DNA from 4 places in the Enterobacter sp. 4974935 genome. Region 2 is predicted to be linked to each of the others. Evidence: predicted binding sites of a transcription regulator. Region 2 holds the regulator's gene; each other region holds the start of a gene.
What was found. The regulator PurR, encoded in region 2, represses purine synthesis genes. The targets are predictions, from matches to a motif close to CANGCAAACGTTTGCNTG.
Positions count from the first base shown of each region.

Region 1: pyrC (dihydroorotase) is a predicted target of PurR. The motif match lies at 1,213-1,230, and genes of this name have one in related genera.
Region 3: gcvT (glycine cleavage system aminomethyltransferase GcvT) is a predicted target of PurR. The motif match lies at 1,338-1,355, and genes of this name have one in related genera.
Region 4: purE (5-(carboxyamino)imidazole ribonucleotide mutase) is a predicted target of PurR. The motif match lies at 986-1,003, and genes of this name have one in related genera.

Region 1 covers NZ_JBZWGT010000003.1:2,671,304-2,673,504, forward strand. The annotation lists gene mdtH (multidrug efflux MFS transporter MdtH) at 1-483, shown strand, start outside; gene AC4OVS_RS14140 (lipoprotein) at 604-1,164, shown strand; gene pyrC (dihydroorotase) at 1,293-2,201, shown strand, end outside.
Region 2 covers NZ_JBZWGT010000003.1:2,400,777-2,402,977, forward strand. The annotation lists gene AC4OVS_RS12660 (MFS transporter) at 1-268, opposite strand, end outside; gene cydH (cytochrome bd-I oxidase subunit CydH) at 429-518, opposite strand; gene purR (HTH-type transcriptional repressor PurR) at 816-1,841, shown strand; gene punR (DNA-binding transcriptional activator PunR) at 1,859-2,201, opposite strand, start outside.
Region 3 covers NZ_JBZWGT010000003.1:604,131-606,331, reverse strand. The annotation lists gene gcvH (glycine cleavage system protein GcvH) at 1-161, opposite strand, end outside; gene gcvT (glycine cleavage system aminomethyltransferase GcvT) at 185-1,279, opposite strand; gene ubiI (FAD-dependent 2-octaprenylphenol hydroxylase) at 1,677-2,201, opposite strand, start outside.
Region 4 covers NZ_JBZWGT010000003.1:3,251,257-3,253,457, reverse strand. The annotation lists gene purK (5-(carboxyamino)imidazole ribonucleotide synthase) at 1-409, opposite strand, end outside; gene purE (5-(carboxyamino)imidazole ribonucleotide mutase) at 406-915, opposite strand; gene lpxH (UDP-2,3-diacylglucosamine diphosphatase) at 1,034-1,756, opposite strand; gene ppiB (peptidylprolyl isomerase B) at 1,760-2,201, opposite strand, start outside.

The DNA.
Region 1 (2,201 bases), 270 kb from region 2:
GCGGCGGTAAAATGGATGTATGCCATTGAGGCCTGCCTTTCTCTGACTCTGCTCTATCCGATTGCCCGGTGGAGCGAGCGCCGTTTCCGGCTTGAGCACCGTCTGATGGCCGGGCTGTTGCTGATGACGCTGAGCATGATGCCCATCGGCCTGGTGAGTTCACTCCAGCAGCTGTTTATGCTGATTTGCACCTTCTATATTGGCTCAATCATTGCCGAGCCGGCCCGTGAAACCCTGAGCGCGTCACTTGCCGACGCCCGGGCCCGTGGCAGCTACATGGGCTTCAGCCGTCTCGGACTGGCGCTTGGCGGCGCGCTGGGTTACACCGGTGGCGGCTGGCTGTTTGATGCCGGAAAAGCGCTCCATCAGCCGGAGCTGCCGTGGGTCATGCTCGGTATGGTCGGCTTTATGACGCTGATTGCCCTCTGGTGGCAGTTCAGTGATAAACGCAGCACCCGCGGGATGCTGGAGCCTGGCGCCTGACCTTCTGGGGGAGGATATTTACCTCCCTTCACTATCAGTTTTTTCTGCTGGTTTCTCCAGGATCACCCTGACATACTGGCGTATCAGGACAGATGCGCCGATTTTATGTTGAGGAACACCATGAAAAAGATCGTTATTGCCGCTGCGTTAATTGTCAGTGGGCTGCTGGTGGGATGTAACCAGCTTACGCAGTACACCGTCAGTGAGCAGGAAATTAATCAGGCGCTGGAAAAACATAATAACTTTTCAAAAGATATCGGCGTGCCCGGCCTTGCGGATGCACATATCGTCCTGACGAATCTCGCCAGCCAGATTGGGCGCGAGGAGCCTAACAAAGTCACCCTGTCCGGCGATGCCAGCCTGGACATGACCTCGCTCTTCGGCAATCAGAAAGCGGATATCAAACTGAAGCTCAAGGCGCTGCCGGTCTTTAATAAAGAGAAAGGGGCAATTTTCCTGCAAGAGATGGAAATCGTCGATGCGGTCGTCACGCCGGATAAAATGAAACCGGTGCTGCAAACGCTGATGCCTTATCTCAACCAGTCGTTACAGAACTATTTCAACCAGCAGCCCGCCTACGTTCTGAGCGAAGACAAGAGTAAGGGCGAATCTCTGGCGAAAAAATATGCCAAAGGGATAGAGGTGAAACCGGGTGAAATCATCATTCCTTTCACCGACTAAATACTCCGGGCGCTCAGGCGCCCGTTTTTTTTAACGGAATAGTGTGCAAACGAAAACGTTTCCGCTTATGATTTGTGTCCGGCAAAAACAGCCATCTTATGACTGATCCCTTTCAAGCCGGAGCTTCCATGACTGTACAATCCCAGGTTCTCAAAATCCGCCGCCCAGACGACTGGCATATCCATCTTCGTGATGGCGACATGCTGAAAACCGTCGTGCCGTATACCAGCGAAATTTATGGCCGTGCGATTGTTATGCCTAACCTGGTTCCGCCAGTCACCACCGTCGAGGCCGCGATCGCCTATCGCCAGCGTATCCTTGACGCCGTTCCGGCCGGGCACGATTTTACTCCGTTGATGACCTGCTACCTGACGGACTCGCTGGATCCCAATGAGGTTGAGCGCGGATTTAACGAAGGTGTGTTCACCGCCGCGAAGCTCTACCCGGCAAACGCCACCACCAACTCCAGCCATGGGGTGACGAGCATCGACGCCATCATGCCCGTTCTGGAGCGAATGCAAAAACTGGGAATGCCACTGCTGGTGCACGGGGAAGTGACCCACGCTGACATTGATATTTTCGATCGCGAAGCGCGTTTTATCGAAACGGTCATGGAGCCGCTGCGCCAGCGTCTTCCTGGGCTGAAGGTAGTGTTTGAACACATTACGACCAAAGATGCCGCAGAGTATGTCCGGGATGGAAACGAATTGATTGCCGCCACCATCACCCCGCAGCACCTGATGTTTAACCGTAACCACATGCTGGTGGGTGGCGTTCGCCCACATCTGTATTGTCTGCCGATCCTCAAGCGCAATATCCACCAGCAGGCGCTACGTGAGCTGGTCGCCAGCGGCTTCCCGCGCGCGTTCCTCGGCACGGATTCCGCCCCGCATGCCCGTCATCGAAAAGAGGCGAGCTGCGGTTGTGCAGGCTGCTTTAACGCCCCGACCGCCCTGGCAAGTTACGCAACCGTCTTTGACGAGATGAACGCGTTAGGCCATTTCGAAGCCTTCTGCTCCCTTAACGGCCCGCGTTTC
Region 2 (2,201 bases):
AAATCGCGGAAAGCACATTTCCGAGAGTAAAAATTGCCATCAGGAAAATCAGCGCATTGCGTCGCGCGCGGTGCGAAAGCAGCAGCGTCATCAGCGGTGCGCCCACCATCACGCCGATCGCATAGGCGCTAATCAACATACCGGCCGCAGGGATAGAGACGTCCACACCCCGGGCGATAACAGGCAATAACCCCATCGGGGAGAATTCAGTGGTGCCAATCCCAAAGGCGCCAATCGCCAGGGCCAGCAGGGGAAAATTGATTTTCATGAAAAGACTCCGGATACCGTGCCGTTACCCGGCACAGACTAAGAAGGCAAAAGCATGACATCAATCACAAAAAATGAGAAGTTAACATTTTGGCAAAAGATTTTTGCCGGAGAGGTAACAATAGCGGCAAGGGAGGGAGAAGACTCTCCCTCCACCTAAATCAGTGCAGCGCAGCGGTTAAACCACCCGCAACAATCAGGGCAAGAACAACAATGGTGGTAAACAGCGAAAACTTCAGATCGGTACTCATCAATTTTTCTCCTTTTATTCACCCTACGAAAAGTGAGCTTGCTCATTTTTACACAGTTCAGGTCAAAAATCTTCCAGGATTTAAGCGGATATCCACTTTACCTCTTCCCCTTTTCATCAAGATAGGACAAAATTCCACGCTAAATTTATTAGCGTACCGGCCACTGACCCCCTCCTGACGTCCTGTGTCGTTTTCCCGGCGTGTCGCAACTCATGTTTGCGTGATAAGGGTGAGAGAAGGCAAACGTTTACCTTCAATTTTTTCAGGAGCTTAGGATATGGTCTGGAGTGACATTTAATGGCAACAATTAAAGACGTAGCAAAACGAGCAAACGTTTCCACTACAACCGTATCACATGTTATTAACAAAACGCGTTTCGTCGCTGAAGAGACGCGTAATGCCGTCTGGGCGGCAATCAAAGAGCTGCACTACTCGCCAAGTGCCGTCGCCCGCAGCCTGAAGGTTAATCACACCAAATCGATTGGCCTGCTGGCCACCAGCAGTGAAGCGGCCTACTTTGCTGAAATCATCGAAGCCGTTGAAAAAAACTGCTTTCAGAAAGGCTATACCCTGATTCTGGGCAACGCGTGGAACAACATTGAAAAACAGCGCGCTTACCTGTCAATGATGGCGCAAAAGCGCGTCGACGGCCTGCTGGTAATGTGTTCTGAATACCCCGAGTCGGTCCTTTCCATGCTGGAAGAGTATCGCCACATTCCGATGGTAGTGATGGACTGGGGCGAGGCGCGCGCAGACTTCACCGACTCTGTTATTGATAACGCTTTTGAAGGCGGCTACATGGCCGGGCGTTATCTGGTAGAACGCGGGCATCGTGAAATTGGCGTGATCCCGGGTCCGCTGGAGCGTAACACCGGTGCTGGCCGTCTGGCCGGTTTCATGAAAGCGATGGAAGAGGCGCTGATTACCGTGCCAGAAAACTGGATTGTCCAGGGCGATTTCGAGCCGGAGTCGGGCTATCGCGCCATGCAGCAGATCGTCTCCCAGCCGCATCGCCCTACCGCTGTATTCTGCGGCGGCGATATCATGGCAATGGGCGCGCTCTGCGCGGCGGATGAACTCGGCCTTCGCGTTCCGCAGGACATCTCGGTGATCGGCTATGATAACGTTCGCAACGCCCGTTTCTTTACCCCGGCGCTGACCACCATTCACCAGCCGAAAGATTCGCTGGGTGAAACGGCCTTCAATATGCTGATGGACAGGATCGTCAACAAGCGAGAACAGTCCCAGTCCATTGAGGTCCACCCGCGCCTGATTGAACGCCGTTCCGTTGCCGACGGTCCGTTCCGCGACTACCGACGTTAATCTCTTTACGGGGCCAGCTACGCTGGTCCCCGCAACCACTCCCGGTTCAGCGTTTCGCTGTCTCCCAGATAATCCAGCAGCCAGGCCATGGCGGGCGAGACGTCGTTTTGCTGCCACGTCAGACAGCATGCAGCATCCGGGAAAGGGTTTTCCAGCGTCAGAGCCACCCACTCTCCCGCGTCGATGCGCGGGCGCGCAAAATGCACCGGCACCATGCCAACGCACAGCCCCGCGCTCAGACAGGTGGCTGACGACTCCCAGTCCGGCGCAACCACGCGGCGCTGATTATCCAGCAGCCAGGTAATGCGCTTGGGCAGCGAGCGGGAGGTATCTTCCAGCACCAGCGAGGGCCAGTTGCGT
Region 3 (2,201 bases), 1.8 Mb from region 2:
GCGCTCACGGTTGCGCCCACTTCCGGCAGGTCAACAAACACCATGTCGCCCAGCAGTTCCTGCGCGTGCTCGGTGATCCCAACGGTGTAAGTGCCGTCCGCCTCTTTGCGCAGCCACTCGTGTTCTTTGCTGTATTTCAGTTCTGCTGGCACATTGCTCATTGAAGTTCTCCTGATAAAAATAGTTAGGCGACCGGCTTACCGGCGCGAACAAAAATCGGTTTGGTCACGTTGACCGGCATTTCGCGGTTGCGGATCTGCACCACCGCCGTTTCGCCAATCCCCGCTGGCACGCGTGCCAGTGCAATACTGTAGCCGAGCGTCGGGGAGAACGTTCCGCTGGTGATCACGCCTTCGCGATGATTGCCATCGGCATCGGTGAAGCGCACCGGCAGCTCGCCGCGCAGAACGCCTTTTTCTTTCATCACCAGGCCAACCAGCTGTTCAGTGCCCTTCTCGCGCTGCATCTCCAGCGCTTCACGGCCAATAAAATCACGGTCAGCCGGTTCCCACGCGATGGTCCAGCCCATGTTGGCCGCCAGCGGTGAGACGCCTTCGTCCATCTCCTGACCGTAGAGGTTCATCCCCGCTTCCAGACGCAGCGTATCGCGCGCGCCCAGGCCCGCAGGCTTCACACCCGCCTCCACCAGCGCACGCCAGAAATCGGCGGCCTTTTCGTTTGGCATTGCAATTTCGTAGCCCGCTTCACCGGTGTAGCCGGTGGTGGCGATAAACAGATCCCCCGCCTGCACGCCGAAGAACGGCTTCATGCCTTCGGTTGCTTTGCGCTGCTCGTCGCTGAACAGAGACGCGGATTTCGCCTGGGCGTTTGGCCCCTGCACCGCAATCAGCGACAGATCGTCACGAACGGTGATGTCGATGGCGTAAGGTTCAGCGTGTTGGGAAATCCAGGAGAGGTCTTTTTCGCGGGTGGCGGAGTTTACAACGAGGCGGAAGAAATCTTCGGTGAAGTAGTAGACGATGAGGTCGTCAATCACGCCGCCAGAGGCATTGAGCATGCCGGTATAGAGCGCTTTGCCCGGCGTTTTTAGTTTGGCGACGTCGTTTGCCAGCAGATAACGCAAAAACTCCCGGGTGCGGCTTCCGCGCAGGTCGACAATCGTCATATGAGACACGTCGAACATACCGGCATCGGTGCGCACCGCGTGGTGCTCATCAATCTGCGAGCCGTAGTGCAGCGGCATCATCCAGCCGTGGAAGTCCACCATGCGGGCGCCGCATAACACGTGCTGTTCGTACAAAGGAGTCTGTTGAGCCATCTTTTCCTCGTTGAAAAATTCACCGTGAAACCCGGTGTCGACCTCGCGATCGGGGGCCGACGCAAACGTTCTCTTTTACCTGAACTTACCACCGAAACCGGCGGTTAACCATAAGGTAAAACGGGTCATCACATTAGCTTATGACCAAAATTCGCTGAAAAGCCTACAGAGTTATTCACTGGTAAAATGCGATTAAACCCGCATAAAATTAACATCGAGCTAACAGGATTTAGCAGATGGTGATATTTCGTGCGGAAAAACGGGCCGAATTTCCGTAACATAAAAATAGTAAGATTAGATTTTCTAATGCGAAAAATGACGTGAAATTAGATTATTTCAAACGAGGAGATTTCCCCGGCGCGAAGGCCGGGAAAATAAAGTGTGACGGGGATCGAGATTAACGTAACCAGTCGGGAAGATCGTTAAGGCCCATTGCCTGACGAAGAAGCTGCGGTTTGACGCCGGGAAGGGTGTCGGCCAGTTTGAGGCCGATATCGCGCAGCAGTTTTTTCGCCGGGTTCGCTCCGGCAAATAGCTCGCGGAAGCCCTGCATACCCGCCAGCATCATCGCCGCACTGTGTTTGCGGCTGCGCTCGTAGCGACGCAGATACAGATGCTGACCAATATCTTTACCTTCCCGATGCAGACGACGCAGCTCTTCAACCAGCTCGGCCGCGTCCATAAAGCCGAGGTTCACCCCCTGCCCGGCCAGCGGATGAATCGTATGCGCCGCATCCCCCACCAACGCCAGACGGTGCGCCGCAAACTGACGCGCGTAGCGACCGGTTAACGGAAACGCCTGGCGTTCGCTTTCAAGCGTGCACAGGCCCAGACGGTTATCAAACGCCACGCATAGCGCCTGATTAAAGGCGTCCGGCGTCGCCTCCTGCATCTGCTGCGCTTTCTCCGGCTCTAAAGACCA
Region 4 (2,201 bases), 850 kb from region 2:
TCGCGCGCAGGCGCCACTGCCCGCGACCGTCGTAGCCGCCGACACGACGCTTCACGATCGCCAGATCGCCCAGCATGGCGAAGACGTCATTCCACTCGCTTTTGTCGGACAACAGCTGCCACGGCGCGGTCGCAAGGCCGAGCTTGTCGAACAGCTGCTTTTGCGTCAGACGGTCGGCGATGATCGGGAAGACGTCGCGGTTCACAAAGGCGTTATGGCGCGCCAGCTCGCGGGTCAGGGCGGTTTCCGGCCAGCGTTCAATTTCGGCGGTGATCACGCTCTGATGGAACGGCACGGCTTCCGGCTCGGCGTCCAGCCCGACGGGCCAGACGGCAATACCCAGCGGCTCACCGGCCTGACGTAGCATCCGGCCAAGCTGACCATTACCAAGAACGCAAACCTGCTTCATGCTGCACCCCGCGGATCCGGGTTATCCAGCACCTCGTCGGTCTGGGCTTTACGCCACTCCGCCAGGCGTTGATGTAAGTCATTATCATGCGTCGCGAGGATCTGCGCGGCCAGCAGGGCGGCATTTGCGGCACCCGCCTTACCAATCGCCAGCGTACCGACAGGGATACCGCGCGGCATCTGGACGATAGAGTACAGGCTATCAACCCCGCTTAACGCGGCGCTCTGTACCGGCACGCCCAGTACCGGCACCAGGGTTTTGGCGGCAATCATGCCCGGCAGATGTGCTGCGCCGCCCGCACCGGCAATGATCACCTCGTAACCGTTCTCTTCGGCGCTTTCGGCGAAGCTGAACAGTTTATCCGGCGTACGGTGCGCGGAAACCACTTCGACGTGGTGCGGAACATTCAGGATTTCAAAGATTTCGGCGGCGAATTGCATGGTAGCCCAGTCGCTTTTGGACCCCATCACGATGGCGACACGCGCCGGATTATTGCGGGAAGACATGCGTCTTAAAACTCCTGTGGTGCGGAACACACTGCTTTCGAGGGCACAGAGAATAGCATGTAATACCGGCAAGGAAAACGGTTGCGTGGTCGTGAAATGGGCGAAAAAACGAGGAGGGTTAGAACGGGAAGGCGATCAGTTCCACACCTTCCGGCGTGACTTTGACCATCGATCCTTCGCTGTGCCAGGCACCTAAAACCACGCGATGGGCGGGCTCGCCGTTGGCGATAAGGGAATGCACATCGGGACGATGGGTATGGCCGTGGATCAGCCACTGAACGCGATGCTTCTCCATCACGTTCACCACCGCCTGCGGGTTGACGTCCATGATGGTCATCGATTTGCTGCTGTTGGCGGCCTTGCTGCCCGCGCGCATTCTGGCGGCGATGCGGTTGCGGATAAACAGCGGCAGGGCGAGGAACACTTTCTGGATCCACGGGATGTGAACTTTGGCGCGAAACGCCAGGTAGCCGGTATCGTCAGTGCAGAGCGTGTCGCCGTGCATGATCAGAATATTGCGGCCATAGAGGTCAAGCACCTGCTCTTCCGGGAGCAGCGTTATGCCGCTCTCGCGGGCGTAGCGCTGGCCGATCAGGAAATCACGGTTGCCGTGAATGAAATAGCAGGGGACGCCGGAATCCACCAGCGCTTTAATGGCCGCTGCCATCTCACGGTGCAGCGGGTTCGGATCGTCGTCGCCTATCCAGGCCTCAAACAGGTCACCCAGAATGTACAGCGCATCGGCGCTTTTCGCTTCACCGCGTAAAAAACGCAGAAAACCGGCGGTTATCGCCGGTTCTTCTGTTTGCAGATGCAGATCCGCAATAAAGAGTGTCGCCACGAATTACTCGCTGACGGTCACGCTTGTGATCACAACGTCTTCTTTAGGAACGTCCTGGTGCATACCGCTGCGGCCAGTAGAAACGGCTTTGATCTTGTCGACCACGTCCATGCCTTCAACCACTTCTGCGAATACGCAGTAGCCCCAGCCTTGCAGGCTTTCGCCAGAGAAGTTCAGGAAGTCGTTGTCCGCCACGTTAATGAAGAACTGTGCGGTAGCAGAGTGCGGGGCCTGAGTACGGGCCATTGCCAGCGTACCGCGGGTGTTTTTCAGGCCGTTGTTCGCTTCGTTTTTGATCGCTTCTTTCGTCTCTTTCTGGCGCATGCCAGGCTCGAAACCGCCGCCCTGGATCATAAAGCCGTTGATCACACGGTGGAAAATAGTGTTGTTGTAGAAACCTTCGCGGCAGTAGTCCAGGAAGTTTTTAACTGTTTCAGGCGCTTTG